DNA from 3 places in the Halomonas sp. BC1 genome. Region 1 is predicted to be linked to each of the others. Evidence: predicted binding sites of a transcription regulator. Region 1 holds the regulator's gene; each other region holds the start of a gene.

Region 1 (10,309 bases):
CCCTACGCCCGCTTTCAGTCGGTCATGTTCGACCGTGATACGCTGATCGTTTCTTACGACGCCACCCGGGGAGAACCGCGCGGCAGCCGCAAGAAAACCCTCACCCATTCCCAGGCTCAGGCGGCAGGATACGGTGACTGTATCGACTGCGAGCTGTGCGTGCAGGTGTGCCCCACGGGGATCGATATTCGCGACGGCCTTCAGTACGAATGCATCACCTGCGCCGCCTGTATCGATGCCTGCGACAGCGTCATGGATCGCATGGGCTACCCGCGCGGGCTGGTTCGCTATACCACGGAAAATGCGCTGGAAGGCAAGAAGAGTCATGTGTTGCGCCCCCGCCTGCTGGGCTATCTGGCCGCGCTGCTGGTCATGATCGCCACGTTTGCCTGGGCGGTGAACGACCGCATGCCGCTGGGCTTCGAGGCCGAGCGGGAGCGCACCCAGCTTTACCAGATCACGCGAGAAGGTCAGGTCAGCAACGTCTACAACCTGACGATTCGCAATCTGGACAATAGGGCCCACACCTATCAGCTGAGCGTGACCGGGCTCGAGACGCTCTCCCTGGACCGCACATCGATCGAAGTGCCTGCCGGTGAGACACGCACCCAGATCGTGACCGTCCTGGCCGACCCCGCTGAGCTGCGAGAGCCCAGCCAATCGATTACCTTTATCTTGCAGTCTCAGCAAGACAACACCATTCGCTCGGAGCGTGAGACACGTTTCCTGGGCGACGTTAGGAGATAAGCCCCCATGTCCGACACCCCGATTCAGCCCTGGTACAAGCAGTTCTGGCCATGGTTCCTGCTGGCACTGCTCTCCTCGTCCATCGTGGTCAGCACTACCTTTGCCGTACTGTCGGTCAAGACTGCCGACGGCATGGTGGTCCAGGAGGATTACTACGAACACGGCAAGGCCATCAACATGATTTTGGCCAAGCAGGAGCGTGCCAACGAGCTGGGGCTTTCCGCCGAGCTGCGCATCGATCCGCTCACCAGCGATATCGTGCTGGACCTGACCGGCGACGACCGCCCGGAGACCCTCTACCTGACGCTGATCTTCCCGACCCAGGATGACCGTGATCAGGAGTTCGTGCTGCAGCACGTGCGCGAAGGCCGCTACATCACCCAGGGCCCCGACAACCTGCGCTACCGCTGGTACATTCAGCTGCAGCCCCAGCAAACCGAAGCCGACTGGCGGCTGATCGGTGAGGCGCGCTTCCCCAATGAAGAGAGTGTCGCCCTTCTACCCGGAGGCCGCACGCAGAGCGAATGAGTAATGCATCTCTAGCCAGCTGTTACCACTGCGGCAGCGCGGTGCCTGATGGGGCACCATGGAAGATCATCATTGACGAAGCGCCCCAGCCGCTTTGCTGCCCCGGCTGCGAAGCGGTCGCCCACGCCATTGTGGAAGGCGGCCTGGAGAGCTACTACCGCTACCGCACCGAGCTACCGGAGCGCCCCGACGAGCGTCAGGCCAGCAAATCAGACACCTGGTCGGTGTTCGACGACCCCGCGCTGCAGGCCCAGTTCACCCACCCGGAAGGGGATGAAGGCCACCTGCGGGCAACCCTGGCCGTAGAGGGGATTACCTGCGCCGCCTGCGCCTGGCTCATCGAACACCGTCTGAACGCCCTGGAGGGCGTCAGCTCCAGCGCGGTCAACCTGTCTCACCACCGCCTGCGCGTGTGCTGGGACCCGACACGTATCAAGCTCTCCCAGCTGTTTGCCGAGCTGGCCAGCATTGGCTACAGCGCCCAACCCTACGAGCCCGACCAGGCCCAGGCGCGCCTGCAGCACGAAGAGCGCATGAACGTACGCCGTCTGATCGTAGCCGCCGTGGGCATGATGCAGGTGATGATGTTCTCGATACCGATCTATGTGTCGGACCCGGGGGAGCTGAGCGCCGACTTCTATGCCCTGTTCCACTGGCTTTCGTTTGCGCTGGCAACGCCAGTGGTGCTGTTTTCGGCACAGCCCTTTTTCCGCAATGCCCTGCGCGACCTGAAAAGCGGCGTGCTGGGCATGGACGTGCCGGTCTCGCTGGCCATTGGCGGCGCTTACCTGGCCAGCAGCTACGCGGTACTGTTCGATGTCGGCGAGGTGTATTTCGACTCCGTGGCCATGTTCACCTTCTTTCTGCTGTTTGGCCGCTACGTGGAGGGCCGCGCGCGGCGCCGTAGCGGCCACAGCGGCAATGCGCTGAGCGGCGTACTGCCGGTCTCGGCCATTCGTCTGGAGGCGGATGGCAGTGAGCGTATTCTGCCTGCCAGCGAACTGGCGATTGGCGACCGCGTATTGATCAAGCCAGGCCACGGCGTCCCTGCCGATGGCGTGATCGAAGAGGGCGAATCCAGCCTCGACGAATCCATGCTGACCGGCGAGTACTTGCCGGTGACCCGGCGCATCGGCGATAGCGTGGTGGGCGGCAGCCAGAACATGGAAAACCCGCTGACCATGCGCGTCACCCACCCTGGCAATACGGCTCGGGTAGCAGGCATCGTCGACCTGACCGATCGCGCCTTTGCCAGCCGCCCCCGCCTGGCGCAAATGGCCGCCCGCATGGCCCACCTGTTCGTCCTTCGGCTACTGCTGGTGACGGCCTGTGTCACCATCACCTGGTGGATCATCGACCCGTCGAGAGTGCTCTGGATCATGATATCGGTACTGGTGGTCACCTGCCCCTGTGCACTGGCTCTGGCCACGCCCACGGCGCTGACCGCCGGCCACGGCCAGCTGCGCCAGCGGGGCGTGCTGATTACCCGCGCCGATGCCATCGAGTCGCTGTCCAACGTTACCCGCGTCATCTTCGACAAGACCGGCACGCTGACCCGCGGTGAAATGCAGCTCACCCAGACCCAACCGCTGGGGCATCACGATAGCGAGCATCTACGCGCCATTGCCGCCGCGCTGGAGGCCCACTCCGAGCATCCTATCGCCCGCGCCTTCCGCCCCTTCCGCGATGCCACGCTTCAGGCACGCCATGTCAAGAGCCATACCGGTAGCGGCCTGGAGGGCACCCTCGATGGAGCCGTCTGGCGGTTGGGCAAGCCCGACTTCGCCAGCCAGCAAAGCATCGCGGTGCCGGGCAGCGGGCAGTGGCTGCTGCTGAGCGAAGATCACCAGCCGCGCGCCTGGTTCAAGCTGCATGACGGCATTCGGGAAGACGCCGCGCAAACCGTGGCGGCCCTGCAAGCACGCGGTCTGGCGGTGGAGCTGCTCTCCGGGGATACCCGGGAAGCCGTGGAAAGCCTGGCCGATCAGCTCAATATCGAGACCTGGCACGCGGGCCAGTCCCCCGAGGACAAGCTGAACCGGCTGCGCGAGCTGCAGGCCCAGGGCGAACGGGTGGTAATGATTGGCGATGGCATCAACGATGTGCCCGTGCTGGCGGGGGCCGATGTCGCGATTGCCATGAACAGTGCCACCGACCTGGCGCGTACCCGCGCCGATGCGGTACTGATGAGCCCACGCCTGATGCGTATCCACGATGCCGTGGATATTGCCCAGGCCACCCGCCGCATCATGCGGCAAAACATGATCTGGTCGGTGTGCTACAACTTCTCGGCCTTGCCGCTGGCCGCCATGGGGCTCATTCCGCCCTGGCTGGCCGCCATCGGCATGTCGCTGAGCTCGCTGGTGGTGGTGGGCAACGCCTTGCGTCTATCGCGTTGGCGCAGTGCTCCAACCCCCAGCATCGCCCCCACCAAACCGGTGACTGCATGAGCATTCTGTACCTGTTGATTCCGCTATCGCTGATCCTGCTCGGCCTCGCGGTCTGGGCCTTCTTCTGGGCGGTGAAGCACGACCAGTTCGAAGACCTGGAAGGCCCTGCCCACCGCATCCTGTTCGATGACGACGAAAACGACCTGACGCCTGAACAGCGCGCCGAGCGAAAAAACAGGGCCAGGCCGCCTCGCGACCAAGAGCCCCCGCCATGAACCCGACCGGGCTGGACCTGCCGCCGCTGCTGGCGGCCTGGGTATTTGGCCTCATGGGCGGGGCGCACTGCATCGGCATGTGCGGTGGCATCATGAGCGCCCTCACCTTCGCCGTGCCGCCCAGCATGCGCCACCCTGCTCGCCTGGGCGGGCTGCTGATGAGCTACAACCTGGGGCGTATTCTCAGCTACATGGTGGCCGGAGCGCTAGTGGCTGCGCTGGGCACACTGGTCTCGCTCTCCCCGGCCGCCGGAGTGAGCCTGCAGGTGGTGGCGGCGGTCATGCTGATTCTGATGGCGCTGTACATCGCCAACTGGTGGAAAGGTCTGCTCCGGGTCGAGGCCGCCGGACGCTACCTGTGGCGCTATCTCGAACCCCTGGGCCGACGGTTGATGCCTGTCGTGCACCTGCCCCAGGCTTTTGCCCTGGGTGCAATCTGGGGCTGGCTACCCTGTGGGCTGGTGTACTCCATGCTGGCCTGGAGTCTGGCCACGGCCGACCCGCAGCAGGGCGCGTTGCTGATGGGTGCCTTCGGACTGGGCACCCTGCCAGCCCTGCTGGCCACCGGCCTGGCGGCTCGCCAGATGGGCCAGCTCATTCGCCACCCCGCCACGCGTACCGTGGCCGCCTTGACCATCATCGGCTTTGCCCTGTGGCAACTGTGGTCGCTGCTGCCGACGGCCCTCCACCCATAGCTTGATATAGCTCAACGCTTTGCCCGCTTCGATGCCTTAGCATGCAGGCATATGTCGGCCGGTGGCCCACCACCTGGCTACTTTGCCCTGTTACCACGGAGCGTCTCTTCATGCCCCTTGCCTCTGCTGCCACCGTACCTCCTCACCTCGCAGCGGCCGAGACCCCTGCCTGGGACGAGGCCCTGCTGCGCCGTTACGACACCAGCGGCCCACGCTATACGTCCTACCCTACGGCACTCTCCTTTGACGCAGACATCGGTGCCGACGACGTCACTGAAGCCCTGGCGCGCAGCAATGCCAGCCAGCGACCGCTCTCCCTGTACGTGCACGTGCCCTTTTGCCGCAAGATCTGCTTCTACTGCGCCTGCAACAAGATCGCCACCAAGAATACCCAGCTGGCCGAACCCTACCTATCGCGCCTCGATCGTGAAATGGTGTTGACCTCGCGCCATCTGGATACTCGGCGGCCCGTGCAGCAACTGCACTGGGGCGGTGGCACCCCAACGTTCCTGACCCTGGCGCAAATGAGCGACCTGGTAGACAGGTTGGACGCGAGGTTTGGGCTCTCCAACGCTCCTGACCGCGATTACGCCATCGAGATCGACCCCCGTGAAGCAGATGTCTTTACCCTGCGCCACCTGCAGTCGCTGGGTTTCAATCGCCTCAGTCTGGGCGTCCAGGACCTGAACCCTAGGGTACAGGCGGCCATCAACCGCGTGCAGCCCAAGGTCATGACCGAAACCCTGATGGACGAAGCACATCGGCTGGGCTTTCGCTCCCTCAATCTGGATCTGATTTACGGGCTACCGTTTCAGACCGAGCAGAGCTTTGCCGACACGCTTGGCCAGGTCATCGACCTCAACCCGGCCCGCTTGTCGGTGTTCAATTACGCCCACATGCCCAGCCGCTTTGCCCCCCAGCGGCGCATCAGCGAGACAGACCTGCCCAGCGCCGACGAGAAGCTGGCGATCCTGCGCACCACCATCGAGATGCTCACTCAGGCAGGCTATGTGCATATCGGCATGGACCACTTTGCCCGCCCGGACGACAGCCTCGCCCAGGCCCAGCGCCAAGGCACTCTGCAGCGTAACTTCCAGGGCTACTCCAGCCACGCCCAGTGCGACCTGATTGGCTTGGGCGTTTCGGCCATTTCCCGTATCGATGATCTGTATGCCCAGAACCCCACCCAGCTGGCCGCGTATGAAGCGGCATTGGATGAAGGTCGGCTGGCAACCGTCAAAGGAGTACGTTTAAATAAGGACGACCTAATGCGGAGAGACGTCATCGAGCGCCTGATGTGCGATATGGAAATTGACCTGGCCAGCGTTGGCCAACGTTGGCACATCGACGCGCCCGCCTACTTCGCCAGCGCGCTGGAGCGCCTGCAGCCCGCCGAGCGGGATGGCCTGCTGCAGCGCGAAGGGAACCGCCTGCGGGCAACACCGACCGGGCGGCTGCTGATTCGCCACCTGGCCATGGCGTTCGATGCGCGCCTGCCAAGCCAGTCATCGCAACGCTACTCGAAGATCGTATAAACGGCACCTTGAGATATCCACCCCCTGACCCTATGATGGCTAATGAAAAGGGAGAACAACATGCCATATCCTGCCAGCCAACGACGTTCACTGCTGCAAGAGGCGCGCTGCCAGACCTGCAGCCTCAGCTCGCTGTGCCTACCGCTCGCTCTGGAGCTGGAGGATATGAGCCAGTTCGACGCCATCATCCGCCGCCGCGCACCGCTCAAGAAGGGCGAACCGCTGTTTCGCCAGGGCGATGCGTTCACCAGCGTCTATGCGGTACGTTCCGGCAGCCTGAAACAGGTGACCAGCGAAGGCAACGGCAACGATCAGTTGACCAACTTCTATCTGCCCAGCGAGCTGGTGGGGTTGGATGGTATCGATGAAGAGCAGTATCCCGGCAGCGTGATCGCCCTGGAAACCACCACGGTGTGCGAGATTCCTTTCGACCGCCTGGACACCCTATCGGAAGAGCTGCCGGAGCTGCGCGGCCAGCTTTACCGCAGCATGAGCAAGGAGCTGCGTGACGATCGGCGCATGATGCGCCTGCTATCGCGCAAGACCGCCGACCAGCGGCTGGCCAGCTTCCTGATTACCCTCTCCGACCGCTTCCGGCGGCGCGGCTACTCGCCCTACAGCTTCCGGCTCTCCATGTCCCGCGCCGATATGGGGAACTACCTGGGCTTGGCCGTCGAGACCGTCAGCCGTATCCTGAGCCGCTTTCAGCAGCAGAACGTGGTGGCCGTCTCGGGCCGAGAGGTCAATATTCTCGACCTGCAGCGGCTCATCACCCTGGCCGAAGAAGAGGAGCAGGCGATCAGCTCACGTTGAACGCCTGAATACGCCCTTCCATCAGCGCCGCCTGTTTGGCTTCCAGCCCGACGAAGTCGAACAGCGCCCGGTCGGCCAATTGGGAAGGCGCCACATTGGTGACGGCCTTGAACATGCTTTCCAAGCGACCCGGGTGCTTCTTGTCCCATTCGGCCAGCATGTCCTTGACGATCTGACGCTGCATGTTGGGCTGCGACCCGCACAGGTTGCAGGGAATGATCGGAAACTCCATCAGCCGTGAGAATTCGGCAATGTCCGCTTCCTTGCAGTAGGCCAGGGGGCGGATCACGATGTTCTTGCCGTCGTCGGACAGCAGCTTGGGCGGCATGGCCTTCAAGGTCCCGCCAAAGAACATGTTGAGAAACAGCGTCTCGAGGATGTCTTCCCGGTGGTGACCCAGGGCAATCTTGTTGGCGCCGATCTCCTCGGCAAACCCGTAAAGTGACCCGCGACGCAGCCGCGAGCAGAGCGCGCAGGTGGTCTTGCCTTCCGGGGTTTTCTCCTTCACCACCGAATAGGTATCCCGCTCCAGAATGTGGTACTCCACACCCAGCTTATCAAGGTAACGGGGCAACACGTGCTCGGGAAAGCCCGGCTGTTTCTGGTCGAGATTGACTGCCACCAGGGAAAAGTTGACCGGCGCATTGCGCTGCAGATTGCGCAGGATTTCCAGCATGGTGTAGCTGTCCTTGCCACCCGACAGGCATACCATGACCCGATCACCCTCATCGATCATGTTGTAATCGATGATGGCGTTGCCCACTTCACGACGAAGACGCTTCTGCAACTTGTTGAATTCGCGCTTCTGTTTGGCATCCTGAAGTTCAGGCTGCTGTTCAGGCGCCGCATTGGTGGCACGCGTCGCCGAGGAGGGGTCGAAAAAGTCAGGTGATAACATGGTCGTTGTACTGCCGATGGGTGAAGGAGCAGCGGCTATTCTACAAGACTCGCAGGCGCGACCCAATACAAACCCATCGTCGGCCTCTGGCCACACCGAGCGGCAGCGCGTCGGCTCACACCGTGAAAAGGCGCTCACTCTGCAGGCGCTGATAGAGCAGCGCCGCCGCCGTGGCCTCGCTGTGCACCGAGGGCCAGGCCAGCGGCAAAGACCAGCATGACAGCGCTTCGTTGATGCTCGGGCCGACCTCTGCCTGGGGATGCAAGCGGCGTAGCTGACGAGCGTGCAGCCTGGCCAGATCGACTTGGGCATTGGGTAGCCCAAACCCCAGCGTGGCTTTGAACATCCGACCAAGCGGCGCCAGCAAGGTATCCAGCTGCCACCCCACCACTGGCCGATTGCCGATGAACTCCGCCAACGCTTCGACTCGGGCTGCCAAGGCAACCGGCACAGCGCCCTGCTCCTGACGATGAGACAAGGGCTCGTCGACCATGGCCAGCGTGTCGCTCCAGGCATGGCTGGTCAACACCCGGCGCGGCGTCAATACGACAGCGGCCACGCGCAGCTCGCCCGGGCGAGCCTGGCTTTCACGACACGCCAACGCCACTGCTTCTTCGCCCATATAAGGCTGGAACAGCCAGCCATGCGGCGTGTCCGCGAACCGCCGTCGATCGCTTTCACGCTGCACCAGGGTTCTCAGTGAGCCGCTCAAGAGACCCACGTGCCTATCCAATAGCCGCATTCCACTCACGAATACTCCAGATGATAACGATGGGACAGCCGCTGCTTGAAGTCCTTGACGATGTGCAGCGCTTCGCGTAGCAGGTCACGCTCCAGCGATGAAAGCTCCTGGACCACGACTCGGTTGGTGCGTTTGCCGGTATCGGCATCGCGGGCGCCCGCGCTTTTCAGCTCCTGCAACTGCTGCTTCAGACGCAGCTCGGTAAACAGCGCCAGCGCCTCACCCAGGTCGTCGGCAAAGCGGCGGTCCAGACGGCCATCGGCGGCCAGCGCATCGAGCCGATCCAGCGTAGAGGTCGCCTTGATGCGCCGCTCCAGCGCCATGGTGCGCACCCCATGAACAATCGGAAAAATGCCGCCTTTCTTGATATCGATGCCGTGCTGGGGCTTTTTCAGCGAACCAAACAGCGTCAACGGCGTCGAGAAACGCAGCGCTGCGCGGGCGAAATAGGAGAGCAGCAGCTCATCATGGGAACAGCGCGCAAACAGCGCCTCACGCACACGGTCCAGCAGCGCAGGGTTGCCCGCGACGCCGTGGGCATCCAGCAAAATGGCCAGCTTCATCAGACTGTCGCCATCCCGGGCCGACACCCACCTGGCGATGTTCGACTCCCACGTCGACACCGTTCCCACCCACTCAGGGTTACACACCATGATGTTGCCAGGGCATGGCGGGTAGCCCAGCTGCACCAGCGTCTCTGACAGGGCGTTCATGCACTCGGCCACGTCCGGCCACTGGCAATCGTCAGCCAGGATCAACCCGTTGTCCTGATCGGTTTTGAGAATCTGCTCGCCACGCCCCTCACTGCCCATGACCATCAGGCAGCTTTGCGGGTGGTACTGCTCGGGCACGGTCAAGGTCCACGCCTTGCTCATGATGCGGCCATTCAACGCGGCCAGCAGGTCCATGGCAAAACGCAGCTTGACGCCCTGGGCCATGAGCGCCTTGACCAGCTCGGGCGTGCGCTGACTAGCCGATGCCAGGGCAGGCAGGCTATCGGCTTGCTCCACTTGCAAGCTGACCACATAGCTACGGCTGGAGAAGAACCCCAATACATCCGTCAGCTCCACCACCCCTTGCACCTGAGCCTCTTCCATCACCACCACCCGCGATACCTGATGGCGGGTCATGGTGATCAAGGCGTCAAACAGGTACTGCCCAGGAGCAACGGTGACCAGTGACCGATTGGCCAGTGACGCCACCGGGGTCTCCAACGAGGCGTTTTCGAGCACCAGGCCATTGAGCAAGTCCGTCTTGGTGACCATGCCCGGCCCGCCTTCGGTGGCCACCAGCAGGCTATCGGCATGGCTGTCTTTCAACTGCTGGACGGCCTGTTGAATAGAGGACTGGGCATCCATCATCAGCGGCAAACGCATGCACTCGCTCACTCGGGCCAGCATGAACCCCGCCATGGTGACTCCCCCATCGGCACGCTTCTCGGTCAACAGGCGCGCCTTGTGAGACAGCGACTGCTTGAAAAACTGCTCGAACGCCGGGTAGTGTCGGCACAGCTGGCTGAACAGCACCTTGGGCATGACGTAACACAGACACTCGTCTTCGGCCTGAAAGCGGTAGCGGCTCTTGCCATTCAGGATGCTGATCGCACCAAACAGGTCACCCGCCGTATAGTGGCCGATACGCGCACTGGCAGCCGGCAGTGAGGGGTCCAGCTCGGCCACCTCGCCC
Region 2 (10,309 bases), on a different contig from region 1:
CCGTTGGCGAACGTCGTGCGGTAGCCCAGGCCGAGAATCTGGTCCTGCTCGCGGCCATTGAAGCCGTAGTCGCGGAAGTCATAAACGTGGGCGTAAAGCGACAGCGGGCTGTCACCCAGGTAAATGTGCGAGGTCACTTTGCCTGCGGTACGGAAGTTGTCCTTGCCGCCACTGGCTTCGTCGAACTGGTCGTTGGTCGGGTTCTCGAAATCGAAGAAGCCGTAGAACTCGCCCCAGCCAAAGCCGACGCCGCCTTCGATTTCAACGAACGTGAAGTCGCTCTTGGCGGCATTGCTCGCCGTGCGCGCTTCGGTGCCGTTGGACCAGTCCAGGTAGTTCAGGGAAACGTTGGCAAACGACCAGTGCGGGGTCATTGGGTCACTCGCTGCGTCATTGGCAACGGCCGGGGCTGCGGCCAGCGCACCAGCCAGGAAAACGCCAGCGCCAAGCGTGACGAGCGAAGAAACGTAAGAGGGGGATAAAGCGGTCATGAAAGCCTCAACAAGGGTTATTACGGTGCCACGAGTGGTGGCATACCGACGTTGTGGGTCGTGCAGGCTGGCGTTAATGTTAAAATTATAACATCGAGTGTTATTTTTTTAACGTTGATTTGCAAGTATTGTCACATCAACACTACCCGAGTGTTTCATGCGCCTCATGGCGGCAAACAGAGTGGCGGGGGAGTGGAAATTCGCGGGGCGCTGTCTCAGCATAAGCGTACCTGTGCGCTGTAACCCGATAACAAGATGAATCACAAGGAGATGCCTGTGAATGACCGGAGTGCCCAGCGCCTGGCCATGTTGCAAGAAGCCCTGGCAAGCGGGGGAACCTTGCACCTGCGCGATGCTGCCGAGCTGTGCGGAGTGTCGGAGATGACCATTCGCCGAGACCTCGCCACGCAGCCATCTCCCTTGAGCCTGCTGGGGGGGCGGCTGGTGATGGCCAGCTACCCCGGCGTGACGCCGGTCTACGACCTTACCGAGCAGCAGGCCAGCCACTATCATGTCAAACATCGCCTGTGCCAGCGTGCCGCCAGTTTCATCGATGAAGGCGACACGCTGTTTATCGACTGTGGCTCTACGCTGATTCCCTTGCTGGGCCAACTGAGCCACTTCCGCGAGCTGACCGTGGTGACCTACGCGCTGAACGTGGCCAACACGGTTGCCGCGCTGCCCAACGTGCGGCTGGTGCTGCTGGGGGGGGCTGTTTCACGCCTCGTCGCAGTCTTTCGGCAGCGATGGCATGCGGGGTGCCATCGAACGGCTGGGCATCAACAAGGCGCTGATTTCAGCGGCAGGAGTAGACTGGGAGCGCGGAGTGAGCTGTTTTCACTTCCACGAAGTGGCTCCCAAACAAGCGGCGATTGCTACCGCCATGCAGCGGTTGCTGGTGGTCGATGCCAGCAAGTTCGGCGTCGTACGGCCCGCCTATTTTGCCTCGCTGGCCGATTTCGACGTGGTGATCACTGACGACGAGCGCGCCCCTGGCCTGCTGGAAAACCATCCCGCCAGCTCCCTCAGCATCAGCGTTGCCTAACACATTTGGCCGCCCCTGGGGTGCGGCAAAGCGTCTCTTTCTGATTGACGGAGATCAATGGAAAATACTTTAGTCTTAATTTATACACGCAACGTGTGGTTAAGACTCGCTACCTAGCCCTCCCGGTAGCGCATACCTTTCCCGGAGCACGTCAATCCTCGACGGTTTTGGGAAATGTATGGGGTAATAGTTAGCTTGCTACTTAGCTGGCTAGTTAGCCAGCCAGCAGCAGGCTGTATCAGCCACTCTCTCACGAGACTACACCCATGCAATTACCTACCCTTTGGCGCAGACGAGGCATTCTTGTGCTCGTTGTGCTGTGCCTGCTGTTGGCGGGCTGCAGTTCTGCATTGCTGGACCCAAAGGGGCAGATTGGCGTCGAGCAGCGCTCGCTGATTCTGACCTCCTTTGGGCTGATGCTGATTGTGGTGATCCCGGTGATCGTCATGACGCTGCTGTTTGGCTGGCGTTACCGGCGCAGCAACAGCGTTGCCAAGTACCTGCCTGACTGGGCCCACTCCAATGCCATCGAGGCAGCGGTGTGGAGCGTGCCTTGCGTGATCATCGCCGTTCTCGCCTTTCTTACCTGGCAAACCTCGCGCTCCCTGGACCCCCACAAGCCCATCGAAAGCAGCGTAGCGCCCATGGAAATACAGGCGGTGGCGCTGGACTGGAAATGGCTGTTCATCTACCCCGAGCAGGGCATTGCCAGTGTCAATGAAGTGGCCTTCCCGGTGGATACGCCGGTGCGCTTCAGGGTCAGCTCTGGTTCGGTGATGAATGCGTTCTTCATTCCCCACCTGGGCAGCCAGATCTACGCCATGGCGGGCATGGACAACGACGTGCACCTGATCGCCGATGAAGTGGGCGTCTACCCAGGCCGTTCCACCAACTACAGCGGAGCCGGTTTCTCCGGCATGACCTTCGACGCCCACGTGACCTCGCCAGCCGACTTCGATGCCTGGGTGGCCAACGTGCGTGAAGCAGGCCAGACCCTGACCTACCCCGAGGGCTACAACGCCCTGGCGACCCCCAGTGAATACCACCCGGTCGAACACTACTCGGCAGTGGCACCCGCCCTGTACGAAACGATTCTGACCAGCTTCCACGGGGGTGGTGAAGGCCACGGCGGCCATGGTGGCCACAGTGACCATGCGGCACATAGCGACGCCGTAGTTGAAGCCCACGACAGCCATGGCGAAAGCGGTGAGCTCGAGAGTGCCCAAGTGGCCTCCCATCACGCTGCCTATGGCCACGTTACCAATCAGCACGCTAGCGATGAGCACGCCATGGGCGGCCATCCTGACAGCGTAGAAGCCGGGGGTTGAACATGTTTGGAAAATTGACGCTCGACGCCATTCCGTATCACGAACCGATCATCATGGTCGTGGCGGCGTTCATGGCGATTGGCGGTGCGGCGCTGCTTGGCGCGCTCACCTATTACCGCAAGTGGGGCTGGCTGTGGAACGAGTGGTTCACCTCCGTCGACCACAAGAAGCTCGGTATCATGTATTTTGTGGTGGCCCTGGTCATGCTGCTGCGTGGCTTTGCCGATGCCATCATGATGCGTACCCAACTGGCCTTGGCGGCCGGGGGTGCCGCAGGTTATCTCCCTCCTGAACATTACGATCAGATCTTTACCGCCCACGGCGTGATCATGATCTTCTTCGTTGCGATGCCCATGGTCATCGGCCTGATGAACCTGGTGGTGCCACTTCAGATAGGCGCCCGCGACGTGGCTTTTCCGTTTCTCAACAACTTGAGCTTCTGGCTGTTTGCGGTCTCTGCGGTGCTGGTGAACATCTCACTGGTGGTGGGGGAGTTCGCCAAGACCGGCTGGCTCGCTTATGCGCCTTTATCGGGGATAGAGTTTAGCCCTGGGGTGGGGGTCGATTACTGGATATGGGCCTTGCAGATATCCGGGATAGGCACGACGCTCACCGGCATCAACTTCTTCGTCACGATCCTGAAAATGCGCACCAAAGGCATGACCCTGTTCCGCATGCCGATCTTCACCTGGACATCGCTGTGCGCCAATATCCTGATCATTGCCTCGTTCCCCATTCTGACCGCGACCATTGCCCTGCTGACGCTGGATCGCTACTTCGGCATGCACTTCTTCACCAATGACTTTGGCGGCAACATGATGATGTACGTCAACCTCATCTGGGCCTGGGGCCACCCGGAAGTGTACATTCTGATCCTGCCCGCCTTTGGCGTGTTCTCGGAAGTCATCGCGACCTTCGCCCGTAAGCGCCTGTTCGGTTACAAGACCATGGTGTGGGCCACCGTGGCCATCACGCTGCTGTCGTTCATCGTCTGGTTGCACCACTTCTTCACCATGGGCGCCGGGGCCAACGTCAACGCCTTCTTCGGCATCATGACCATGATCATTGCCATCCCCACCGGGGTGAAAGTGTTCAACTGGCTGTTCACCATCTTCCGTGGCAGCCTGGAGCTGACCTCGCCGGTGCTATGGACCCTGGGGTTCATCATCACCTTTACCCTGGGCGGCATGACCGGCGTGATGCTGGCGCTGCCAGCAGCCAACTTCGTCCTGCACAACAGCCTGTTCGTGATTGCCCACTTCCACAACGTCATCATCGGCGGCGTGGTGTTCGGCATGATGGCGGGCCTGACCTACTGGTTCCCCAAAGCGTTCGGCTTCACGCTGAGCGAAAAGTGGGGCAAGCGTTCGTTCTGGTGCTGGTTCATCGGTTTCTACGTCGCCTTCATGCCGCTTTACGTGCTGAGCTTCTTCGGTGCCGTGCGTCGCATGCAGTCCTACGCCAACCCTGAATGGCAGCCCTGGATGATTCTGGCCTGGGTGGGTGCCGTGATCATCATGATGGGCATTGCCTGCACCGTGATTCAGTTCTGGGTCAGCGTGCGCGACCGCAAGCTCAATGCCGACCTGACCGGCGACCCCTGGGATGGCCGCACGCTGGAGTGGTCCACGTCTTCCCCCGCGCCGTTCTACAACTTTGCCCGTTTGCCGGAAGTGGGCGACATCGACAGCTTCTGGTCGCAAAAACAGCGCAGTAACGAACAGCTCGAAGACGCGCCCTACACCGATATCCACATGCCCCGTAATACCGTAGTCGGCCCGGTGATCAGCCTCTTCGCACTGGTGCTGGGTTTTGCGCTGGTGTGGCACATCTGGTGGCTGGCGGGCGTCGGTGCGTTGGGCGTGGTGGTGAGTTTCCTCGCCCGTGTGTTCAACGATGACATCGACTACTACGTGCCCGCTGCCGAAGTGGAGCGTATCGAGCGTGAACATCAGCGCCGCAAAACCTCGGCATCCAGCAGCGCTGTCGATAGCGAACAAACCAACTATGTGGAGGCGCGAGCGTAATGGCCACGGATACCTTACATCACGGGGCCATCGTAGAGCCCCACGAACATCACGATGCCGCAGGCACCAAGGTCTTTGGCTTCTGGGTCTACCTGATGAGCGACCTGGTGATCTTCGGGTCACTGTTTGCCACTTATGCCGTGCTCATGAAGGGCACGGCGGCGGGGCCTACGGCTGCCGATATTTTCGAGCTGCCGTTCGTGCTGGTCGAAACCTTTCTGCTGCTGTTCAGCAGTTTTACCTTTGGCATGGGCGTGTTGGCCATGAATGCCGAGCGGGTGGGGCAGGTCAAGGCGTGGCTGGCGGTCACCTTTGCCCTGGGGGCTGCCTTCGTCGGCATGGAAGTGTATGAGTTTCATCACCTGATTCATCAAGGGTATGGGCCAGACCAGAGCGCGTTTCTGTCGTCTTTCTTTACCCTGGTGGGCACCCATGGCCTGCACGTCACTGTGGGGCTGGTATGGATTCTGGTGATGCTGGTGCAGCTTTCCACCAAGGGCCTGACGCCCATGACGCGCCCGCGTATCCTGTGCCTCAGCCTGTTCTGGCACTTCCTGGATATCGTGTGGATCTGTGTGTTCTCGTTCGTCTACCTGATGGGGGTGCTTTGACATGAGCCAATCGTCATCACATTCAGCAGCGCATTCAACGACTTCCCATGGAAGCGTTAAGTCGTATGTTGTCGGGCTTCTGCTATCTTTAGTGCTAACCGTGATTCCGTTTGCGGTTGTCATGAGCGGTGCGCTAAGCACCGCCGCGACGGTGGTGGTCATCGCTGTAACAGCCGTGCTGCAGATTCTGGTCCAGCTGGTCATGTTCATGCATATGAATACCAAGGCCGACGAGGGGTGGAATCTAATGTCCTTCGTTTTCACACTGACGATACTCGTCCTGGTGGTAGGGGGCTCTTTATGGATCATGCAGCATCTGCATCTCAACATGATGATCGGCTGAACGTGGCACCGAGCCGCTGGCGAGACCTGCTGGCGCTCACCAAGCCGGGCATCATTGGCGGTAACTTGATCGCCACGCTGGGGGGCTATTTTCTGGCCGCCCACGGCACCTTCGATGTCGTCACGTTTGCCTCGGTGATGCTGGGCATTGCGCTGGTCATTGCCTCGGGCTGTGCCTGCAACAACGTCATCGACCGGGATATCGATGCACTGATGGCGCGTACGCGCCATCGCCCGCTCGCCAAGGGGCGTATCTCGATTACCCAGGCACTGGGTATTTCGGCGCTGCTGGGCGTGGCGGGGGTCGTGTGCCTGGCGTTGGGCACCAATGGCTTGACGGTGGCGCTGGCGGTGATTGGCTGGGGCGTGTATGTCGGGGTCTACAGCCTCTACATGAAGCGCCACTCCGAGTACGGCACGCTGGTGGGCAGCCTTTCCGGGGCCATGCCCCCGGTGGTGGGCTACTGTGCCGTCACGGGGCAGTTCGATAGCGGTGCGCTGATGCTACTGGTGATTTTCTGCCTGTGGCAGATGCCGCACTCCTATGCCATTGCGATTTTCCGCTATGCGGATTATCAGCGGGCATCAATCCCGGTACTGCCGGTGGTACACGGGATCAAAATGGCCAAGCATCACATCCTGGGCTATATCGTGGCGTTTATTCCCGCCTCGCTGGCGCTGGTCCTGGCCAGTCAGGCGGGGATGGGGTATCTGTGTGTGGCGCTGGTCATGGGCGGGTACTGGCTCTACCTGGCACTGCGCGGCTATCGGTTAGATGACGATGTTCGCTGGGCCAGGAAAGTGTTTGGGGTCTCCATTCTGACGATCACCGCGATGAGTTTGGTGATGGTGCTGGAAGCCATGGTGCCCATGTGGGTGTAATGCCTAACAACGATTAAACCTGACGCAAAACCTGAAACGCCCCGAACAGTGAACTGTTCGGGGCGTTTTTTTAGCGTGGCTTTCAGCGGATACGTATACAGGGCTCGGCGAGTGCCTAGCCTTGCCGCTGGCTGGCCTGGATTGCGGTGAGGGCGATGGTGTAGACGATATCATCCACCAGGGCGCCGCGGGACAGGTCGTTCACCGGCTTGTTCAAACCTTGCAGCATGGGGCCAACGCTGACCACTCGGGCGCTACGCTGAACGGCCTTGTAGGTCGTGTTGCCGGTATTGAGGTCGGGGAACACGAACACGGTGGCCTTACCCGCCACGGGGGAGTCGGGAGCTTTCTGCTTGCCCACGCTTTCGATGGCGGCGGCGTCGTACTGCAGCGGGCCGTCGATGGCCAGGTGCGGCGCGCGCTCCTTGGCGATGCGGGTCGCTTCGCGGACTTTATCCACGTCGGCGCCGGTGCCGGAGTCGCCGGTGGAGTAGCTGATCATCGCCACCCGGGGCTCGATACCGAAGGCCTCGGCAGAGCGCGCGCTCTGCAGGGCGATTTCCGCCAGGGTTTCGGCGTCCGGGTCCGGGTTCACCGCGCAGTCGCCGTACACCACCACTTGCTCGGGCAGCAGCATGAAGAAGATCGACGAGACCTGGTTGTACTCCGGGGCCGTCTTGATCAGCTGAAACGCCGGGCGAACCGTGTTGGCGGTGGTGTGTACCGCGCCCGACACCAGGCCGTCCACCTCATCCAGCTGCAGCATCATGGTGCCCAGCACCACGTTGTCCTGAAGTTGCGCTTCGGCGGTCAGCTCGTTGAGCTTGCCTCGGCGGCGTTCGACCATGGGGCCGATATAGTTGGCGCGGGTGCTTTCCGGGTCGATGATGGTCAGCGTGTCGGGCAGCGTCAGGCCACGGTGGTGGGCCACGCTTTCGATGTCCTCCCGCTTGCCTAGCAGAACGCAGTCGGCAATACCACGGCGCTGGCAGATGATGGCGGCTTCGATGGTGCGCGGCTCGTCGCCTTCCGGCAGCACGATGCGCTTTTTGGCCTGCTGGGCCAGCTTCACCAACTGATGGCGGAACGCCGACGGCGACAGGCGGCGGGGGTAGCCACGGCTCAGTTTGGCTTTCAGCCACTCCAGGTCCATGTGTGCCGCCACGTAGCGTGCCACCTGCTCGGCGCGCTCGAAGTCGTCCATGGGAATTTCGCTGCTGAGCTGGCTGAGGTTCTGGGCCGTGGTCAGGCTGTCGGTTTCCACCGTCAGCACCGGCAGGCCGGTCTTCAGCGCCGGGCGACACATCTCGATCATGCCGTCGTTGGGAAGGAACCCGTTGGTGAGCAGCACGCCCGCCAGCTGAGTGCCGTTCATGGTGGCCAGCGCCGAGGCCAGCACCACGTCGTCACGGTCGCCGGAAGCCACCACCAGACTACCCGGCGCGAAGATATGCAGCGCATTGGCCGCACTTCTGGCACACAGGCTGGTAGAGAGGACGCGGCGGCTGGCGGCTTCGCCTTCGTTGAGCATCTTGGCATTCAGCGCCCGGGCTACGTCTAGCGTGCGCGGAGCGCTCAGGGTCTTGCTGTAGGGTACCACGCCAATCAGGTGGAAGCGGTCGGTGGCTAGCGCCGGGGAGTAGCGTCGCAGTTCGTTGAGTACCGGCTCTTCCAACTGCGGCTTGATGGTGCCCGGTGCAGCGGAAAGATCATCCTCCTGACCGTAGGGCAGGTTTTTCATGCGCATCAGAATGCCGCCCAGGGTGCGGCTGGAGCTGACGCCGCCAAAGCTGCGTGCGTGCATGTCCAGCTCTTCCGCCAGGTGCTGGGGCTCGTTCAAGTCGCCGGTGCCCACCAGGATGATGCGGGCGTTCAGGGCATGCGCCAACTGCGCGTTGGTCTGGGTCGCGTAGGTGGTGTGCTGGGTCGGCACGACGCCTTCCACCACCACCAGGTCCAGAGCGCTGCCGTCGCGGTACGCCTGCTGGGTGACCTGCTCGTAAAGCTCGACGACGTTTTCCATCAGCTCGTCGGTCTGGTCGTCGCGCAGCAGCCGCTCCAGGCGTGCCTGGGAAATAGGCGAGGGCGGGCGCTGGTTCAGCGTCCGCGAGACCAGCGCCGTCGAGCGGTCAAGGCCCGGGCCGTTCAGCTCGTTCTGCATGAACGGCTTCAGAAAGCCAGCTTTCAGGCCAATGGTATCCAGCGCTTGAATCAGGCCCAGACAGGCCGAGGTCAAGCCTGCCCCCATGCTGGTGGGGACAAGCAGAATGGCTTGGGGTTGCTCGGAAGAGCTGTTCATTCAAGGGGTCTCCACACAGTAGCGGGTTTCCATGGCAATGCGGCCCTCTTCATCGGTGGGGATCACCCACACTTCAGGGCCGTTATGGCTCGCGGTGTCCAATTTGCCTTCTTTGCCGCGAATGGTCGCTTCGTTGGCGGCTTCGTCCATACTGAAACCGAAGTGGGGCAGCAGCGCCAGCACTTCACGACGTACGATAGACGAGTTTTCGCCAATACCGCCAGTGAAGATCACGCCGTCTAACCTGGGTAATGCACAGGACAGCGCCGCCAGCGACTTGGCGATGCGGTAGCAGAACACGTCCAGCGCCAGCTTGGCACCGGGGTGGCCAGCCACGGCCTGGTCTTCCACTTCACGCATGTCGTTGGTCAGGCCGGAAAGGCCCAGTAGGCCGCTTTGCTTGTTCAGGACGTTATCGATCTCTTCCACCGACCAGCCCAGTTGGCGATGCAGGTGGGCATGCAGGCCGGGGTCGACGTCACCGCTGCGGGTGCCCATTACCAGGCCTTCCAGCGGGGTAAGGCCCATGCTGGTATCCAGGCTCTGGTTGTTCCACACGGCGCTGGTGGAGCAGCCGTTGCCCAGGTGGGCGGTCAGCCAGCCGCCTGCACCACGGCTGCTCAGTTCCCCGGCGCGCTGGCTGACGAACGCATGGCTGGTGCCGTGAAAGCCGTAGCGGCGAATGCCATGTTCGGTGTACAGCGCTTCCGGCAGCGCGTAGCGGTAAGCGCGGGGCGGCAGTGTCTGATGGAAGGCAGTGTCGAAGACGGCCACCTGGGGCAGCTCGGGAAACACCTTGCGCGTGGCGGCAATACCCGCCAGATTGGCAGGGTTGTGCAACGGGGCCAGGGCTGCGGTGGTTTCGATGGCGGCAATCACGCTGTCGTCGATCAGCGCCGCTTGGGTGAAGTGCTCTCCTCCATGCACGATACGGTGGCCCACGGCACCGGGAACGCGGCCTTCCAGGCGCTCCAGAATGGCGCTTAGCGCTTCGCCGTGGTCGGCGCCGGGCAGCGGCTGGGTGAAGCTCTCACCGGCGCTGTTCTTGCCTTTCAGGCGAGCGTCGCTGCTGCCCAGACGTTCTGCCAAACCGGCTAGACGCGGTGCCTGAGGGTCTGAATCGATCAAAGCGTATTTAATGGAAGAAGAGCCACAGTTGATAACCAGCACCCGTGCGTTCATAACAACCTTTGTAAAGTAGTCAGGAGGAAAGGGGGATAGGCTTTAGTTTAGCATGTAGAGACTGAGAAAATCAGCGAAGAATTTGGTTGGCCTTCTATGTAA
Region 3 (10,309 bases), on a different contig from region 1:
TAATCTTGGTTAGCGTCGTATCGAAACTCGCCACCGTCTGCAGCGGCAAACCGTAGATCAGGTCAACGCTGACCGATTCAAACCCCGCCTCGCGGGCAGCCTTGACCAGGGATACCACCTGCTCTTCGCTCTGGACGCGATTGACCGCTTGCTGCACGTCGTGATCGAAGTCCTGAACGCCGAAGCTCAACCGATTGAAGCCCAGCGTGTAGAGCTCGTACACCTGTTCGGGGGTCACGGTGCGGGGGTCTACCTCCAGCGAGAATTCGCGCTCTTCGGGTGCAGCGAAGTGAAAAGCTTCGTCTAGCGCCGCCATCAGTTCGCTTAGCTGGGCGTTGCTTAAGTAGGTTGGGGTGCCGCCGCCCAAATGTAATTGGGTCATTTGCCGGGTGGTATCGAACAGCGCTCCCTGAACACGTATCTCCTGTTTTAACCACTGGAGGTATTCGGCGGCTCGCTCGGTATTATGAGTAATGATTTTGTTGCAGGCGCAGTAGTAGCACAGGCTTTTGCAGAACGGGATATGCACATAGACCGAAAGCGGCTTGGGTACTGCGACCCGATTACTGCGCTCGGCGGCGCTACGGTAATCATCCTCGGCAAACGCAGCATGAAATTGGGGCGCGGTGGGATAAGAGGTGTATCGCGGACCTGGGCGGTCATATTTCTCTACCAGGGGGCGATTGAAGAGCAGTTCATCTTGCATGATAGAAAAAGGTCTCTGAAAAGGGGCTCTAAAAGAGGTCTCTGAAAAAGATCTCTGGAAGTGGGTGCAGCAAGCATTGGTTAATATTCATACAATATACGTTTTAAAAACTGCCTGCATCCAGCTTGCCTACTCTGCAGCGTTATCCTCTTTTGAAAGCCACCCCGATATGACCTGTGTCAAAAGCCGACAAAAAATAGGTGACTAAAATGCTCGGACTTTTCCCGCAAGGAGTCTCGCTATGGAGCTTGTATGTCCCGCTGGCAACCTGCCCGCCCTCAAGCGCGCCGTAGATGAAGGTGCCGACGCTGTCTATTTCGGTTTCCAGAACATCACCAACGCACGGCAATTCGCCGGACTAAACTTTACCGACAAACGTGCCCGCGAGGGGATCGATTACGCCCACCGACATGGCAAACGCGTTTTTTGCGCTATTAATACCTATCCCCAGCCCGATGGCTGGCAACACTGGACTCGGGCCGTAGACCAGGCCGCCGAACTGGGCGTGGATGCACTGATTCTCGCCGATATGGGACTGCTCGACTACGCTACTCGCCATCACCCTGAAATCTCGCGGCACCTTTCAGTGCAGGGTTCGGCGACCAGCCATGAAGCGCTTCGCTTTTACCACCAGCATTTCGGCATCAAGCGCGCCGTACTGCCACGGGTACTGTCAATCACTCAGGTACGCGACCTGGCCAAGCAAACACCGGTAGAACTGGAGGTGTTCGCTTTCGGCAGCCTGTGCATCATGGCCGAAGGACGCTGCTATCTCTCCTCCTACCTGACCGGCGAATCGCCCAATACCCGGGGCGTCTGCTCGCCAGCGGCCCATGTCCGCTGGGAAGAAACGCCTGAGGGCTTAGAGTCGCGCCTTAACAATGTTCTTATCGACCGCTACGCCGAAGGCGAGCGCGCGGGCTACCCCACCCTATGCAAGGGTCGCTTCGAGGTGGCGGGCGAGACCTATCACGCCATTGAGGAACCCACCAGCCTCAATACCCTGGAGCTATTGCCGGAGCTACGCGACCTGGGTATTAGCGCCGTCAAAATTGAAGGTCGTCAGCGCAGTCCCGCCTATGTCTCTAAAGTGGCCGGGATCTGGCGTCAGGCGCTCAACCGCTTAGAGGCCCCGCCTGAGCGCTTTGATCCAGACCCCGCCTGGATGGCCGGCCTTGCCGAGCTTTCCGAAGGTGCCATCACTACCCTAGGCGCCTACGAGCGCCGCTGGAAATAGGAGCCTACTATGCCGAACACTACACCTCCCCCATCACTGACCTTATCAACCAGCCCTCTTCAACTCTCACTCGGGCCGGTACTTTTTTACTGGACTCGGCAACGCTACGCCGACTTCTACCGCGAGGCGGCCGACTGGCCGGTAGAGATTATTACCCTGGGCGAAACCGTCTGCTCGCGGCGCCGCGACATGAAACTGGACGACTGGCTAGGCATTGGGCGCGAGCTCGCCCAGGCGGGCAAGCAGGTGGTACTCGCCAGCCAGACACTGATCGAGTCTGAGGCCGACTTGCGTGACTTGCGCAAGCTGTGTGACAACGGTGATTTTATTGTCGAGGCCAATGACCAAAGCGCCCTGCAACGACTCTCCAGTGCCGGACTGCCCTTTATCGCCGGTGCTGCGCTCAACCTCTACAACCCGGCGACGCTGGGCGTCATGGCACGTGCTGGAATGAAGCGCTGGCAAGCGCCGGTGGAAATGTCACAGCAAGACTTAGCCAAGCTTATTCACGACTGCCACCAGGCAGGCATTCCCCACCCATGTGAAGTATTCGCCTACGGGCATCTCCCCTTGGCCTGGTCGTCACGCTGTTTTACCGCCCGGCGCCACCAAACACCCAAAGACCGCTGCAAGTTCGTCTGCCAAAAATACCCCGAAGGCTTAGTGCTACGTTCACAAGAGTCCCGGGATGTTTTTACCCTGAACGGTATTCAAACCCTTTCCAGCGCCTGCCAGGATCTGCGCCATGAACTGACGGTCATGGCGGATATGGGGGTATCAGTGGCGCGTCTCAGCCCACGGGCGGAAGGCATGGCCGAGGTGGTCACGGCTTTCGACCAGGCCCGCCACGGCAGGTTAGCTACGCCCGATCCTTTGACGCTGGTGGATGCTGAAATCTGCGACGGTTACTGGTATGGCCGACCTGGCATGGATAACACCCGCACGATGACTGGCTAAAGCCATAGCCTAGGCGCCACCACGTCTTACTATTTTTCCCCACCATTTTTGATCTGGATCATTTATTGCAAAATCCTGAACGCTTACCCTTCAACACCACATGTAGTACTTATTTTTATTAAAGTTAGCATATATAGGTGAATTGGGTGAAAAGCTCCACAAGCGTTCAGGTAGCAAAGCATCATATTGACGTCGCCTCGACGGTCAATGAGTACCTCCAACGCGCCGACTGGCGTGTTCACGCCAATGCCAACCAGGGCTATTCATTGGGCGGTTTAATCCTCAACGTCTCGGGCAAGTTGATAGCCAACTACTGGCTCGATGAGATTTATCCCCACGCCGTGGGGGAAGCTCATAGGGAAGGTGATTTGCATATTCACGATCTGGATATGCTGTGCGGCTATTGCGCCGGCTGGTCGCTGCGTACTTTGCTGCTAGAAGGATTCAATGGGGTGCCGGGACGAGCCGAAAGCAACCCGCCCCGCCACCTTTCAAGTGCCCTCGGGCAAATGGTTAATTTTCTTGGCACCTTGCAGAACGAGTGGGCCGGGGCACAAGCCTTCAGCTCTTTCGATACCTACCTGGCCCCCTACGTACGCAAGGACGGCCTCACCTATGCACAGGTCAAGCAGGCGCTTCAGGAATTCATTTACAACCTCAATGTGCCTTCGCGCTGGGGTAGCCAGACGCCCTTCACCAACCTAACCTTCGACTGGGTCTGCCCCGACGACTTGCGCCAACAGGTACCGGTTATCGGTGGAGAGGAGCAGCCGTTCAGTTACGGCGAACTGCAGGTTGAAATGGACTTGATCAACCGGGCCTATTTGGAAGTGATGGAGGCCGGTGACCGCCACGGGCGTGTGTTCACCTTCCCGATACCCACTTATAACATCACACATGATTTCGACTGGGAAAGCGACAACGCCGAGCGGCTCTTCGCACTGACCGCCAAGTACGGCCTGCCCTACTTTCAAAACTTTCTAAATTCGGATCTGGAACCCCACATGGTGCGTTCCATGTGCTGCCGCCTGCAGCTTGATTTAAGTGAACTGCTCAAACGCGGCAACGGCCTGTTCGGCAGCGCGGAGCAAACCGGATCGTTGGGAGTAGTGACGATCAACTGCGCCCGGCTCGGTTACCGCTTTGCCGGCGACCGAGCCGGGCTGTTCAGTGAGCTGGATCGCCTACTGTCGCTCGGGCGCGATAGCCTCGAGCTCAAGCGCGAGCGCATTCAGCAACTAATGGATCAAGGGCTCTACCCCTTTACCCAGCGCTACCTGGGCACCTTACGCAATCATTTCTCCACTCTGGGTGTGAATGGGCTTAACGAAATGGTGCGCAACTTTACTGGGGATCGCTGCGATATAGCCGACGCCCAAGGGCTGCAGCTGGCGCTGGATCTTCTTGACCACGTCCGGGAGCGGATGCGCGAATTTCAAGAACAGACCGGCCATATGTATAACCTTGAAGCTACCCCTGCAGAGGGCACCACTCACCGCTTTGCCCGGGAGGATCTGACTCGCTTTCCTGACATAATTCAAGCCGGTACACCCGAGGCGCCCTACTACACCAATTCCAGCCAATTGCCGGTGGGTCATACCGATGATCCCTTTGAGGCATTGAGCCATCAAGACCCCTTACAGACTCGCTACACCGGTGGCACGGTATTGCATCTCTATATGCGCGAACGGATTACCTCGGCCTCCGCCTGTCGCAAGCTGGTAAAAACGGCGCTCTCTCACTTTCGCTTACCCTACCTCACAGTCACACCCACCTTTTCGATCTGCCCGGTGCATGGCTACCTGGCGGGTGAACATGAGTTCTGCCCCAAGTGCGACGAAGCACTGTGGGCAAAAACGGCGAGCGCAATCGACGCCGCCACGGCTTGAGGCATTTGCCTCACTTTTTATCACCTCGTTTAAGGAACACGCTAATGCAAACCTCCCAATATGCTAGCTTGCCCACTGAGCAGCGCCAGCGCTGCGAAGTCTGGACCCGCGTCATGGGTTACCACCGCCCGGTAAGTCAGTTCAATATCGGCAAACGTGCCGAACACCAGGAGCGCCGCCATTTTACTGAAGCCGCCGCCTCTCGGTAGCTAGCCTTCACTTTTCTCTAACGACGGCTGGGGGGTCTGGCGACAGGCGCCCCAGCAGGGGGATCTCACTATGGCTATGCAGACGACACTTGACGACATCACAACTAAATTATCTTCGGTTCGGCTGCCGATTGCCGGCCTTGTGCCCATGACCACCCTGGATTATCCCGATCATCTGGCGTGCGTTGTCTTTCTCCAAGGCTGCCCGCTACGCTGCGGCTACTGCCACAATCCCAACATGATCCCGCCGCGCCGAGGTGAATCCCAGGAGTGGCAAGCGATACTGGAATTCCTGAGCACCCGGCAAGGCCTGCTGGAAGCGGTGGTTTTCAGCGGTGGTGAGCCCACCCTGAATGCCGATTTGTCCGATGCAGTAAAGGAAGTGAAAGCATTGGGCTTTAAGGTGGGACTACATACCGTCGGCCCTTATCCTGACCGCCTCACCCAGCTATTACCGCACCTCGACTGGGTGGGGCTGGATGTAAAAGGACGCGGAAAAACGTTTGACCGCATCTGCGGCCGTCCCGGCATCTGGCAGTTGCATGCCCGTAGCTTGGAGGCTTTGCTCGACAGCGGACTCAATTTCGAGTGCCGTACCACCATTCACTGGAAAGATTTTCAGCTTGCCGATGTGGAACGCCTGGCACTGAGTCTTGCCGACTGTGGGGTACGCCACTATGCGCTGCAGGTGGCCCGCAGCGAGCAATGCTTCGACCCTACCTATTCTCTGCCAGTTGCCAATACTCCATCTACAGCTCAGATGAATGCGCTGATAAGCCGTTTGAAACCGCACTTTGACCAGCTCGAGCTAAGGCACTAACGCTTTCCTTCTTGACCTAGGCCAGTATTGGTACCCCCATGTTCTGATTGCAACTTACTGAACGTTCATACAACATGTTTCTTTTACAGTTGGATTACTCTCGGAGCAAAGCGCACTCCATGCATCTCACTCGATTCACCGATTATTCAATACGCGTGCTGATCTTCCTCGCCGTGAAAGGCGAAGAGCGCTCTACTATCAACGAGATCGCAGAGACCTTTGATATTTCTCGCAATCACCTGATGAAAGTCGTTCAGGAGCTTAGCCAGAAGAACTACGTTACCGCTATTCGGGGCAAGAATGGTGGCCTATTGCTAACGCGCGACCCCGCTACTATCGTGCTGGGTAAACTCGTGCGCGAAATGGAACATGGCATGGAGCTAGTCGAGTGCTTTCATAGCGATAACAACTGCATCATCACCCCTTCGTGTCGGCTCCAGCCCATTCTAAACGAAGCCCTATCAGCGTTTCTGGAGGTGCTTGACCGCTATACATTGGCAGATGTGTTGTCCAATCGTTACCCACAGTTGGCAGGACTAATGCGTATCCCCACCGTCAATGTCTAACGATCACTAGAAACAACCCTATTAATTTCAGCTAAGGAAATTCTGAATAGTTGCTCTACAATAAATGCATTAAAAATGCATTTTAACACGCTATTAATGATTCCCACTTTGCCGAATGAGGTACTCTATGGCTATCTCCCCATCCTCCATGCCCTCCGCTTCTCAAGAGGCCACTTCAACGTCGACTTCCTCTAATACGTTTATCGGCATAGGGGCGGTCAGCATGGCTGACCGATCCCCTGCCACACCACCCGGCATGCGGGTCCGCACCGGGCGGTTCGAGAAGTTGAGGTTATGAGAGACGGGGCACGCCCAACCGATCAAAGTAGGCCACCGTTAATACATGATGGACTCCCGACAGACTGTTGTGCCACCAACGACGACTCAACGCCGCCACCGATTGTGCTACCCTCGGCGTCGCGCCAAGACGCAGCAGCTCACGATAAATCGTCTTACCCCGACGCCATTGCTTTAGGTGCAAAGCTCTTAAACGTCTTCGTATCCACCCGTCCAGCGACCGCCAGATACGAGGTGTTTGCGACAGCTTAAAGTAGCCTTGCCAGCCTAAAAGGTAGCGTCGTAGATAGGCGACGACCTGTGCGATACTGCGCCCGCCATTTCGGCGTGTCAGTTGCCTAATCCGCTGTTTAAATGTCCCCAACGCTTTGGCTGATATACCACGTCGGACATCTCCACCCTTGGCTTCCCACAGGGCGTAGCCCAGGAACTTGCGGCCAAACACGCTGGTGACCGCACTCTTGGACTCATTGATCGTCAAGCGCAGCTTACTGTAACAGCGTCGTAGCAAAGCCATGACTCGCTCCCCTGCTTTCTGGCTACGCACGTAAACGTTGCAGTCGTCGGCATAGCGAGCAAAGTGGTGGCCGCGATGTTCCAGTGTGCGATCCACCTCATCCAGCAGGATATTGGCCAGTAGCGGCGATAATGGGCCACCCTGCGGCGTCCCCTCATGCCGATGAATGACCACCCCTCCTTCCATTATTCCCGCATTCAAATACGCACGAACCAGATGGATAACACGATTATCCTGGATGCGTTTCCTCAGGCGGTCTATCAGGATGTCATGATTGACTCGGTCAAAGAATCGTGACAAGTCAACATCAACAACGGTGTGGTAACCCTGTTGGGCGAAGCGCTGAGCAGCTTGTACGGCATCATGGGCACGGCGGCCCGGACGGAAGCCGTAGCTGTGCTCGCTAAAAGTAGGATCGATCAGCGGTTGTAGAACTTGCAGCAGTGCCTGTTGGATAAGACGGTCAGTCACGGTGGGTATCCCCAGTTCTCGTTCGCTTCCATCTGGCTTCGGAATAGCCACTCGGCGGACAGGCTGAGGATAATATCGACTTGCAAGAAGCTGCTGTCGAATATCGGGCCAGGCCCACCTTAGGTGCTCGGCGGTCTGAGCAATGTCCAGACCATCGATGCCTGCTGCTCCCTTGTTGGCACGCACGCGCTTCCATGCACGTAGCATGTTCTCTCTTGCGAAGGCCCGCTCAAGCAGACCTTGCCCTGCGTCCTCCGACACTTGTCGCGGGAGGCCAGTTTCATCGCTGGAGCAGGACGACAAGGCTTCACCTTGGCATGCCTTCTCCCGCCCCGCAGTCGCGGGCATCTGATGCATTACTGATCTCATCGACAAGACGTTTGACGCTCCTTCTCGTTCAGCCCTTTGCTCCAAAAAAAAGACGAGGAGCTACTACGGCCTCTGCTGACTTCTCGCTCCGTGTGGTCACGTTGCCCTTTCAGGCATAAGGCGAGATCTCCCCGGGTAAGGACACACTCCTTCACCGCACAACCGCCGGATATACGCTACGTCGCCTTGGCCACAAGAGCTTCGCGGCTTCTTGCCCGCTCGCCCTGCTCGGCAGCGCCTCCTATCCGGTTCTTGTTCATCGGCTCGCGGTTTACGCTCCACGCTTCCTTCCCACGGTTGGTCACCCTTCCGCAGTTGCGCTTCGCTTCGTTCGCTGTGGCCAGCTTACGGGAGGACTTGCACCTCCAGGAGTGCGCCCGTGCCGGGCGCACAAGAAAAGCCGTGGACGTGGCACGGCTATCGTTGTCTATATGCTCTTTCTGGGTAGCGTGTTAGCGGTGGTCACCACCCCCATAGGGGTACTCATTGCCCACATGAAGAGAAACGATGCCGAGGAGTGGGTCGCTTCCCATTTGCAGTTTCAGATTAGAACGTTTTGGGTAGGGCTTTTAGGCGGGGTGTTGTTCACGGGAATTTGGCATCTACTGGGCTGGCTCGGGCTACCCGCCGTAGCTCCCTGGGCTCTGGGTTACCTCTATTTTACAGCCTGCCTGATCTGGATGGTGGGCCGTTGCGGAGTAGGCATTACCCACCTCACCAACAACCGTCCAGTGGCTAACCCACACAGTCTTGCCTTTGGCGGTGCCCGGGTCACCCTGGCTGATCGCTAATGAGCGTTTGAACACCTCAGTGGTTTTAATACGCCTGCATTCGAACGGATGCAGGCGTCTTCTATTATTCGTTCAGCCATCCTGACCGTCGACTCGCGCCTGCATCAATGGCCATGTGTAGTGCACAACGAATATTGCGTAGGCCACGCACCAGAAGATGATGCTCAGCGTATAGGTCCAGTGGGTAATCTGGGGAAATAACGCCAAGACGGGTGAGCGCACCAAGGCGGCTATTAGCATTAAGCCCAGCGCCACACCAATACCGGGCAAAGTGCGTATGGGGCGGCCCGTATGACCTAGCGAAACCCTGGCCATCATGGCCAGCATCATGGTGCCCATGCCACCAATGGTCAGGGCGTGCACGGCAAGTTCAATACGCATCAGCCCCATGAGTGCCAAGACCCACATGACAAGCCCTAGCGGAATACAGGCGTAGCTGCCGTGCAGCCCCCAAAGTAAAGGTTCACGCCAGCTATGCAACCCACCCCAACGCGCCATGCGAACAGTGTTGGCCAACGCCGCTAAGAGCATCACTCCCCCCATTAAAAAAGCAGGAATGGCAACTCCCAACATGGTGACCAGCTGCAGCACGACTACGCCAGCCGTACTCACCAGCGTCACTCCTTCGAGTAAAGCAATAGGTTCAGGTTTGGTGCGGCCCAAACGATTGGCAGTGAACATGGCAATCACGCGCCCGCCCACTACCGTCATCATCAGTGTGATTAACAGTACGGTCAAGTAGGCTGCTTGGCGGATCAGCTCGGCGTCACCCTGCATCACCCCTAAGTGCATCGCCAGATTAGCCGTGGCAAATAGCAACAGCACGGGTATAAAGATCAAGTTGCGCCACCGCTTTGCGGTAATGACCAGTCGCGCCATAACAATGGCGACCACGGGAAGAAATGCAAGGTCAACCGCCAGCAGCAGCCATCCTGGCAAATCCATGGGAAAAGCCATCAACACCCGACCCAACAACCATAACACCACCAGACCCAGTAGCGGCCCGCCGCTTAAGCTCGGCAGTCCTGTCCAGTTTCGTACAGCGGTAAGCAAAAACCCCCCGATCACCGCTGCGGCAAAACCAAACAACATCTCATGCTGATGCCAGAACACCAGGCCGCCATAAGGGCGCAGCAAAATATTGCCATGCCAAAAGCCCAGCCATACCAGTAGAGATAAAATACTGAACAGCGCGGCCAACAGGAAAAAGGGCCGAAAAGCCAGCCGTAACAACGGCAGTTGCTTGAGCTTGGAGGCAGGTTGGGAGGAGGTGATAGTCGACATAGCATAATACCCCACTGAATTACTTGGATTTGCATTGTGCGCTAGGCTAATTACAAAAACCATGACAAGTATCAAAAATGCATCTTATAGACTCAGATAAGCTTCATCGTCGCTCGATAACAAGCGCTTTTGCATTGTATTCAGGCCTTGTTATTCCAATAGCTAGCAGCCCCTCTCCTTAAGGAACCGCTGATCA

Evidence for each region. The regulator FNR, encoded in region 1, switches genes on or off when oxygen is low (the NO sensors DNR and NnrR bind a similar motif). The targets are predictions, from matches to a motif close to TTGATNTANATCAA.
Region 2: cyoA (ubiquinol oxidase subunit II) is a predicted target of FNR. The motif match lies at 1,581-1,594, and genes of this name have one in related genera.
Region 3: B7L72_RS09055 (ribonucleoside triphosphate reductase) is a predicted target of FNR. The motif match lies at 2,949-2,962, and genes of this name have one in related genera.

The regions. Positions count from the first base shown of each region.
Region 1 covers NZ_LFGS01000004.1:476,849-487,157, forward strand. The annotation lists gene ccoG (cytochrome c oxidase accessory protein CcoG) at 1-747, shown strand, start outside; gene B7L72_RS03805 (FixH family protein) at 754-1,275, shown strand; gene B7L72_RS03810 (heavy metal translocating P-type ATPase) at 1,272-3,725, shown strand; gene ccoS (cbb3-type cytochrome oxidase assembly protein CcoS) at 3,722-3,940, shown strand; gene B7L72_RS03820 (sulfite exporter TauE/SafE family protein) at 3,937-4,635, shown strand; gene hemN (oxygen-independent coproporphyrinogen III oxidase) at 4,746-6,170, shown strand; gene fnr (fumarate/nitrate reduction transcriptional regulator Fnr) at 6,231-6,983, shown strand; gene ttcA (tRNA 2-thiocytidine(32) synthetase TtcA) at 6,970-7,881, opposite strand; gene B7L72_RS03840 (DNA polymerase III subunit epsilon) at 7,997-8,602, opposite strand; gene B7L72_RS03845 (DUF294 nucleotidyltransferase-like domain-containing protein) at 8,629-10,309, opposite strand, start outside.
Region 2 covers NZ_LFGS01000019.1:444,126-454,434, forward strand. The annotation lists gene B7L72_RS16090 (outer membrane protein OmpK) at 1-491, opposite strand, end outside; partial or broken gene B7L72_RS16095 (DeoR/GlpR family DNA-binding transcription regulator) at 768-1,536, shown strand; gene cyoA (ubiquinol oxidase subunit II) at 1,803-2,864, shown strand; gene cyoB (cytochrome o ubiquinol oxidase subunit I) at 2,867-4,891, shown strand; gene cyoC (cytochrome o ubiquinol oxidase subunit III) at 4,891-5,502, shown strand; gene cyoD (cytochrome o ubiquinol oxidase subunit IV) at 5,504-5,845, shown strand; gene cyoE (heme o synthase) at 5,803-6,726, shown strand; gene pta (phosphate acetyltransferase) at 6,842-9,025, opposite strand; gene B7L72_RS16130 (acetate/propionate family kinase) at 9,026-10,207, opposite strand.
Region 3 covers NZ_LFGS01000011.1:48,209-58,517, reverse strand. The annotation lists gene hemN (oxygen-independent coproporphyrinogen III oxidase) at 1-706, opposite strand, end outside; gene ubiU (ubiquinone anaerobic biosynthesis protein UbiU) at 948-1,943, shown strand; gene B7L72_RS09060 (U32 family peptidase) at 1,953-2,900, shown strand; gene B7L72_RS09055 (ribonucleoside triphosphate reductase) at 3,038-4,789, shown strand; gene nrdD (anaerobic ribonucleoside-triphosphate reductase) at 4,834-4,998, shown strand; gene B7L72_RS09045 (anaerobic ribonucleoside-triphosphate reductase activating protein) at 5,069-5,818, shown strand; gene B7L72_RS09040 (Rrf2 family transcriptional regulator) at 5,938-6,384, shown strand; gene ltrA (group II intron reverse transcriptase/maturase) at 6,677-7,876, opposite strand; gene B7L72_RS09025 (hypothetical protein) at 8,533-8,829, shown strand; gene B7L72_RS09020 (NnrS family protein) at 8,902-10,113, opposite strand.